Regions from separate parts of the Microbulbifer sp. SE14 genome, predicted to be linked through region 2. Evidence: predicted binding sites of a transcription regulator. Region 2 holds the regulator's gene; the other holds the start of a gene.
The links. The regulator PhoB, encoded in region 2, activates phosphate uptake and scavenging genes when phosphate is short. The targets are predictions, from matches to a motif close to TGTCATAAANNTGTAACA.

Region 1 (4,204 bases), on a different contig from region 2:
GGAAGTAGTAGAGCTTGTTGATTCTGCTATCGCCCGCGGCGGCACTGTAGCCGCGGGCCATCTGTGCTGCGGCGTCGGCGACTGTGATCATCTTCTGCCGGCTGAAAGACGCGAAGCTGGTGGCGTTGCCGTCATAGAGATTGTCGATGCAGCTGCTTTCGGACTGCAGGATATGGTCCACCAGCGCCTGGCCGGTTTTCTGTGCGTAGCCGTCCATATCGCAGGCGGCCAGCAGTGCGGTGCTCAGGGTACGCAGTTGTCGGGGCTCATATTTGGGTTCCACCGGGGCGATGATTTCGCGCCCTGTGTCGGTGGCCTGGTTGTGCGCCGGAAGCGGCGCCTGGGCGCTGGCGACCTGGAACGCCAGGCCCAGCAGTGCAGCGGCTGCGGTGCCGAGCACCGATTTATTGTTAACAGACATAGCCGTTCTCTTCTTCTTTATTGTTGGATTGGTTTTTGTTGCTTATTTATTGGTCGACTTTGTGATCTATAGGCACCTCCTTGTCTGTCGGGATCTATGTTAAATTTAATTTTGAGTGCAATAATAAATTATTGCGTGCAATATATTTGTGATCTATCTGTCACAAATCGATTGGGTTGGCGGCTATTGCGACACCATCGGCAAAAGGGGGAAGGAAATTAGGGATGGGGATCTGGCGCAAAATGGAATGGGTTTCTCTATCTGCTTTCCCAAGCCGGATGAATTGCCTATCATTCATGAATGGATAGTCAATTTCAGTCTCCAAATTTACGGATAGATAAGGTCGGAAGTATGGACAAGGCAAAAGAGAAGGTTCAGCGCTTTCGCGCCCGCGAACAGCGCATCCTGGATGCCGCGCTGGAACTGCTGCTGGAGCACGGCGAGGAAAAGGTCACCGTGGAGCAGATCGCCGAGCGGGTGGATATCGGCAAGGGCACCATCTACAAGCATTTCATTTCAAAAACAGAAATTTACATGCGCTTGTTGATGGACTACGAAAAGTCCCTGACCGAGCGCCTGAAGACAGCGCTGGCGGCCGCCGAGCAGGGCGATATCACCGCGCCGGCGCGGGCCTACTTCGAATCGCGTATGGCCGACCCGTCCAAGGACCGGCTGTTCCAGCGCCTGGAGGAGAAGATCATCGCCCTGAACCTGGCCCCGGAGATGATCGAGGAGCTGCATGCCATCCGCAACTCCAACGCCTCGGCCCTGAACCGGGTGTTCGAGCGGCGTATGGAGCAGGGCGTGCTGAAAAAGGTGCCCGCCTACTACTACTACTCCACCTACTGGGCCCTGGTGCAGGGCGCGGTGGAGCTCTACCACTCCAAGTCCTTCGCCGACGTGATCGAGGATCGCGAGGGGCTGATGGAGTTCATCATGGACGTGGGTGTGCATATCGGCGACATCTCCGGCCGCCGCTCCCAGGAAGAAGGTCGCCCCGGCGGCGAGGCTGCCGGCACGTCCTCCTTTAGCTGAGGGTTCATCATTTAGCTGAGGGCTTCTCATTTGGCTGAGACACTGTTCGCGCAGCTGCAACAACTGCAGCGCGAGTTCCGCGGCCACCCGCCCGTGCACAAGTGGAATCCGGACTTCTGCGGGGATATGGACCTGGTCATTCGCCGCGACGGCCGCTGGATCCACGAGGGCACCGAGATACGGCGCCAGCCCCTGGTGAAACTCTTCGCCAGCATCCTCAAGCGCGAAGGCGATGACTATTTTCTGGTCACCCCGGTGGAGAAGCTGCGCATCCGGGTGGAGGATGCGCCCTTTATCGCCACCCAGGTGGCCAGGGGAGAAGAGGCCGGGCGCGAGTGCTTGCTGTTTACCACCAATACCGGCGACATAGTGCCACTGGACAGCGGCCGTTCCTGGCAGCTGAAACCCTTCGGCGATCCGCCCCAGCCGATCCCCTATATAGAAGTCCGCAACGGTCTGGAGGCGCGGGTTTCCCGCGAGGTCTTCTACCAGTTGGTGGACTGGGCCGAGGAGAGGGGCGGGCAGGGCTGCGGACAACTCTGGCTCCACAGCGACGGCGAGCAGTTCCTGCTCGGAAGCTACTGACGTAGGGTGCGCCGTGCGCACCAATAAGAGCTATTCTTGCCTCCCCCCAGATGGTGCGCGTGGCGCACCCTACTTCCCGACCAAGATTCAGTTGAAGAAAAAGGGCCTGTGTTTTTATTGAGCACTTTGTCTGCCGTTCAGTCGTTAATTGAAACCTGTTTGCAATAAAAATGTAATTAATCCGTCGGCACAGAAACATATTTCAAAATTTTCGGGAAAACCCCACTAAAGTAACAATTTCGCAATATTCCCTTCCTACACTCCCTCGCGTCCGAATCGCCAAGGCGAACAAGAAAATCACGGTTTCAGGGCACCCTGGAAATCCGTTTTTAAATTCAGGACGCACAGCTGAAGCATAAAAACAGATTTTTAGCTGCCCACGATTACACCTATTAGGCAAAACTTCCGTTAGGGGGAACTATGAAGCGAGTAAACAACAAGCTGCTGCTGGCAGCCGCAATCGCCGCTCTGCTGGCTGGTTGTGACAGCGGTGGTATCGATATTGAGCCGACTACTGTAGACAACTCTACTGACAACTCCGTAACCAACCCGGGCGGTGACACCAACAACTCTTGTGCCACTATTGAAAGCACTGGTGTTCAGGGTACTCCGGAAGGCGCCAACTGCCGCTACGGCACCGACTTCGTATCTTCCTCCAACCCGCTGACGGAAGATCTCTACCTTTCGGCCCTGCCAAACGGCGGTGCCCACATCTTTGACGGCAGCCTTTTCGTGGGTGAGAGCTTCGGTAGCAATGCGGAGCTGCAAGCGGCTGGCATCGCCAAGGGCGGCGATGGCGTGAAACTGGAAGTTCAGGCCGGTGCCACCATCGCCTTTAAGGACAGCTCCGCCTTCATGGTAGTTAACCGTGGTTCCCAGCTGTTTGCCCGCGGTACCGAATCCGCGCCGATCACCTTTACTTCCGAAACCGACGTGCTGGGTACCGTGGGTGCTGAAGACGTTTCCCAGTGGGGCGGTATGGTGATCAACGGCTTTGGTATCACCAACAAGTGTGCCTACACCGGCAATCTGGATGACGGTACTCTGGCTCTTACGGGCGAGTGCCATGTGGCCGCCGAAGGTTCCACCGACGATGAGGCGTCCTACTACGGCGGCGACAACAACGCCGACAGCTCCGGTGAGCTGACCTACGTACGCGTCAAGCACACCGGTGCCCAGGTTGCCGCTGGTGACGAACTGAACGGCGTCGCTTTCGATGCTGTCGGCAGCGGCACTATCGTTCGCAACCTGCAGGCTTACTCCACTTACGACGACGGTATCGAGTTCTTCGGGGGCGCCGTAAACGTAGAGAACTATGTTGCCCTGTATGTGCGCGACGACTCCATCGATATCGACGAAGGCTACCGCGGCAGCATCACCAATGCTCTGGTGATCCAGAGTGAAGCCGACGGCAACCATTGTATCGAGTCCGATGGCATCGGCAGTTACGACGACATGGCGGATGGCACAAAAACTGATCGGCGCGCCGAGATCATCGGTCAGGGTATCAACAGTCGCCCGGTGATCGACGGTCTGACCTGCATCGTCTCTGCCCAGGCGGCAGGTACGCATGATCCGGGTGCCGGCTGGCGTTTCCGCGAAGGTATCTATCCGATGATCACCAACTCCATGATCGTCGCCTCCTTCAATGCCGATGAAAATGGTGCGGAGGGCAGTAACTACTGCCTGCGCGTCGAGAGTGATGAGACTCTGGCTGAAGCGGAAACCGGCACTGAAGTTGCTATCACGTCCAATATCTTCGCCTGTGAAGACAAGACCAAGGGTGGCCCGGTTGGTGCCGATGATCTGGAGACCTGGGCCGTAAACAGCGGCAATCAGTTCGTCGCCATTTCCGGTGCAGTGGACCCGACAATTAACGCTGACACTGGCTTCGTGCTGCTGGGCGGAATACCGGCCTTCTACACCGAAGCTGCCGATGCGCAAGCCGGCGTGACCGTTTCACCGCTGGAGCGCGCCTACTTGGGCGCTCTGAGTGTAAACGGCAGTGACTGGACCCAGGGCTGGACCTACGGTCTGCATGAAGGCAGTCGCGCTCAGCCGCTGTGGTTTGAGTAAGTCGCAAGCGGGTTAACCCCGATGCAAGGGCGCCGCTTCGCAACGGGAGCCGGCGCCCTCTTTGCTTCTACTGCAGCGATAAACAGG
Region 2 (4,204 bases):
GCTGAAGCAACTGTCCGGTGGCGACTTTCGCGTACAGGTGCTGAGCCAGCGCTGGCAGCAGCCGCGGCTGGAGGAGCGGCGCGCGCTGGACTTGCGCGACCGCAGCCGCGCACTGGTGCGGGAGGTGTTGCTGTACGGCTGCGGCCGGCCCTGGGTCTACGCCCGCAGCGTGCTGCCGGAGCGCTGCCTGCAGGGCAGGTCCCGCTATTTGCGCAGCCTCGACAGCCGCCCACTGGGGGAACTGCTGTTCAGCGAGCCGGATATCCGCCGCGGACCTATAGTGCTGAACCAGCAGAGCCGCAATCCGCGCTGCCAGCTGGGCCAACTGGCCGGGGAGGGCGACAGCGCCTGGGGGCGCCGCTCCACTTTCTGGCTGCGGGACAAGCCGCTGCTGGTGGCCGAGACCTTCCTCAGTGCTTTCCGCCCCGCGCAGGGGCCGCAGGTGAAAACTGCAGCCGCCGAGACAGAACAAGCAGAGAGAATATAAAGAGAGTTTGCCGTGATCAGCCAACAACTATCCCAGCGCTGGCCCGCCGCACTGCCCTACTGGCAGCTGGCGCGCCTGGACAGACCCATAGGTTCGCTGTTGCTGCTGTGGCCCACCTGGTCCGCCCTGTGGCTGGCCGCCGGCGGCTGGCCGGGTCTGCACCTGTTTGCGGTCTTCACCCTCGGCGTACTGCTGATGCGCGCCGCCGGCTGCGCCGTCAACGACTACGCCGACCGCCATATCGACGGCCATGTGAAGCGCACCGCAGCGCGCCCGCTGGCCGTTGGCAGTGTCACGCCGCGCGGCGCCCTGGCGCTCTTCGCGGGGCTCAGCCTGGTCGCCTTTGCGCTGGTGCTGACCACCAACAGACTGACGGTACTGCTGTCGCTGCCGGCGGTGGCGCTGGCCTTCTGCTATCCGTTCGCCAAGCGCTACACCCACCTGCCACAGGTGGTGCTGGGGGCCGCCTTCAGCATGGGCATCCCGATGGCCTTCGCCGCCACCGGTGAGGTGCCGCCCCTGGCCTGGCTGCTGTACACGGCCAATCTGCTGTGGACCGTCGCCTACGACACCTTCTACGCGATGGTGGACCGGGACGACGACCTCAGGATAGGGGTCAAGTCCACCGCCGTGCTGTTCGGCGAGCTGGACAGGGCCATGACCGGCGCCCTGCAGCTGATGGTGCTGTTTGCGCTGCTGCTGGTGGGCCAGCGTTTCGAGTTGGGCACTGCCTTCCATGCCGGCCTTGCCGCCGCCGCAGCCCTGTTTGCATACCAGCAGTGGCTGGTGCGGGATAGGGAAAGAGATGCCTGCTTTCGCGCCTTCCTGAGTAACAATTGGGTCGGTGCGGCGATATTTTCGGGAATTTTCTTCCACTTCCTGCTCGTTTAGCGCACCATGCTGGGGATCGCTTTACACCCGTCATATATTTGTAACGAAAATGCCGTTAAATCCTCGGCCATAAACAGAAAGAATCTGGCGGATATGGCAGGCAGATGCAAAGCAAGACGATCCTGATAGTCGACGACGAGGCCCCGGTGCGCGATATGCTGCGGGTGGCGCTGGAGATGGCGGACTACCGCGTTATCGAAGCGGAGAACGCCCAGGAGGCCCACGCCCTGGTCATCGACGAGAAGCCCGACCTGATACTGCTGGACTGGATGCTGCCGGACGTATCCGGCGTGGAACTGGCCCGCCGTCTGAAGCGCGATGAATTGACCTCGGCCCTGCCGATCATCATGCTCACCGCCAAGGGCGAGGAGGACCACAAGATCAAGGGCCTGGAGACGGGCGCCGACGACTATATCACCAAGCCCTTCTCTCCGCGGGAACTGGTCGCGCGCCTGAAGGCCGTGTTGCGCCGCGCCGGCCCCGCCGCGCCGGAGGAGCCGCTGACCGCCGGTGGCCTGGTGCTGGACCCCCTCAGCCACCGGGTCACAATCAACGGCCAGGCGGTAGATATGGGGCCGACCGAGTTCCGACTGCTGACCTTCTTCCTCTCCCATCAGGAGCGCGCCTATACCCGCACCCAACTCCTGGACCACGTCTGGGGCGGCAATGTCTATGTGGAGGAGCGCACCGTGGACGTGCATATCCGCCGCCTGCGCAAGGCGCTGGCCGTGGACGGCCACGACCGCTATATCCAGACGGTGCGCGGCACCGGCTACCGCTTTTCTGTGCAGACCGCGGAAAAAGTGTAAGATTTCGCGCAAATTCGCACTTGTCCACAAACTGAACACACTAAGCTAGGCCGCGAGTGCCGACAGGTGAAAGACTCCGATCGGCCCTGCTGCCGGTGGCCGCCCGACAAAAAACCTCATCGGTAAATATTTGCCGGGCGGCCACCGGCAGCAGGGCCTTGCATCGTGCCAACTCGGAGGCTTCGGCAGCTTAACTTAGTGCTATTCATCTACAAACTAGAACGGCACCTCTATGCTGGATCGCAGTATCGGCGAGTTCTCGCGCTTCCTGGTGATCGCCCTCGGCTGCACCATCTTCGGCTTCGCCAGCGGGCACTGGCTGCTGTCCCTGGCCGTCGCCCTGGCGGTCTACCTGGGCTGGGTACTCTGGCAGCAGAGCCGCTTCAACCGCTGGCTGGCCAACGGCCGCCGCGGCCCCGCCCCCACCGCCTTTGGCATCTGGGGCGAAATCTCCGACGACTTCTATCGCCTGCAGCGCCGCCACCGGCGCGAGAAGCAGAAGCTGCACGCGATGCTGCGCCGCGTGCAGGACAGCACCAGCGCGCTGCGCGAGGGCATAGTGGCGCTTGAGGACGACGGCAACCTGGCCTGGTGGAACCCCGCTGCCGGTGAACTACTGGGGCTGCAGCCCGGCGACGCCGGCCAGCCGCTGGTCAATTTCGTGCGCGATCCCGGTTTCGTCAGCTATATGCACCGCCGGGACGCGCGCGGGCCCCTGACTCTGCCGGCCCCGGGTAACGACGCGCGCATCCTGCAGCTGGAGGTGACCCGCTACGGCCAGGACGAGGCTCTGGTGATCGTCCGCGACATCACCCGCCTGCACAACCTGGAGCAGATGCGCCGCGACTTCGTCGCCAATGTGTCCCACGAACTGCGCACGCCGCTGACGGTGATCGCCGGCTACCTGGAGACCTTGGAGGGCAGCGGCCAGGCGCCGCAGAGCTGGCGGCGGCCGCTGGCGCAGATGGGCGAGCAGACCGCGCGCATGACGACCCTGGTGAACGACCTGCTGCTGCTCGCGCGCCTGGAGACTTCGGAGCGGGACAGCGGCCGCGAGCGGGTGCCGGTAAGTGAGCTGATGGAGCGGGTGGCGCGGGAGGCCCGCAGCTTCAGCGGCGGGCGCCACGAGATCAGTGTCGACTGCGAACAGGACGCGACCATCACCGGCGATGCCACCGAGCTGCACAGCGCCTTCGCCAACCTGGTGCTGAACGCGGTAAAATACAGCCCCGCCGGCGGGCCCGTGCAACTGCGCTGGTGGGTGGATGGGAAAGGGGGGCATTTCTCGGTCAGGGACAGCGGTATCGGCATAGACCCCATCCATATCCCGCGCCTGACGGAGCGCTTCTACCGCGTCGACGCCGGCCGCTCCCGCGACAGCGGCGGCACCGGACTGGGCCTCGCCATCGTCAAGCACGTGCTGTTGCGCCACAGCGCCGAGATGAGCGTCGACAGCACGCCGGGGCGTGGCAGCACCTTTACCCTGCACTTCCCGACGCGGAAGCTGGGATCGGTGACCGCCGCCTGAAGGTTCCCGAGACCCGGGAACCCAATGTAGGAGCGGCCGATGGCCGCGATCGATCTTTCAGCCCCCTCTGGAATCCAATCGCGGCCAACGGCCGCTCCTACTGTTTACGGCGGAGTGTTACTGCAACTCCTCCAGCACCACTTCCTCACCGTCTTTCGTATAGGTGACCTTTTCCCCCTCCCCCACCGCATTGCACTGGCGGCGCAGGGTCAGGTGGTGCAGCTGCAGGTCGCCGTCGCGCAGCAGCAGGTGCTCGTGGCCCTCGTCGTCCACCGGCAGGGCATCGACGCTCACGAGGGCATCGCGCAGGGCCCGCAGCCGCGGCATGTCGCGGTAGCGATCCAGATCGTTGGAGAGGCGTTTCTTCATGCGCTCGCTCTCGTGCAACGCGGCGGCCGTCTCGCGGTACTTGGCAAAGAAAAATACCGCCGCTATGGCAAAGGCGATGACGACAGTCGTTTCAAACCACTCGGGCATTTCAGCTCCCCT

Region 1: a site for PhoB is predicted at 2,202-2,219, ahead of AC6R19_RS16610 (beta-helix domain-containing protein). Genes of this name have one in related genera too.

The regions. Positions count from the first base shown of each region.
Region 1 is NZ_JCBAJA010000025.1:28,680-32,883, reverse strand. It holds gene AC6R19_RS16625 (M9 family metallopeptidase) at 1-421, opposite strand, end outside; gene AC6R19_RS16620 (TetR/AcrR family transcriptional regulator) at 773-1,456, shown strand; gene AC6R19_RS16615 (DUF1285 domain-containing protein) at 1,487-2,041, shown strand; gene AC6R19_RS16610 (beta-helix domain-containing protein) at 2,462-4,117, shown strand.
Region 2 is NZ_JCBAJA010000016.1:89,083-93,286, forward strand. It holds gene AC6R19_RS12885 (chorismate--pyruvate lyase family protein) at 1-487, shown strand, start outside; gene ubiA (4-hydroxybenzoate octaprenyltransferase) at 500-1,378, shown strand; gene phoB (phosphate regulon transcriptional regulator PhoB) at 1,483-2,187, shown strand; gene phoR (phosphate regulon sensor histidine kinase PhoR) at 2,420-3,715, shown strand; gene AC6R19_RS12905 (hypothetical protein) at 3,833-4,192, opposite strand; gene AC6R19_RS12910 (DUF938 domain-containing protein) at 4,194-4,204, opposite strand, start outside.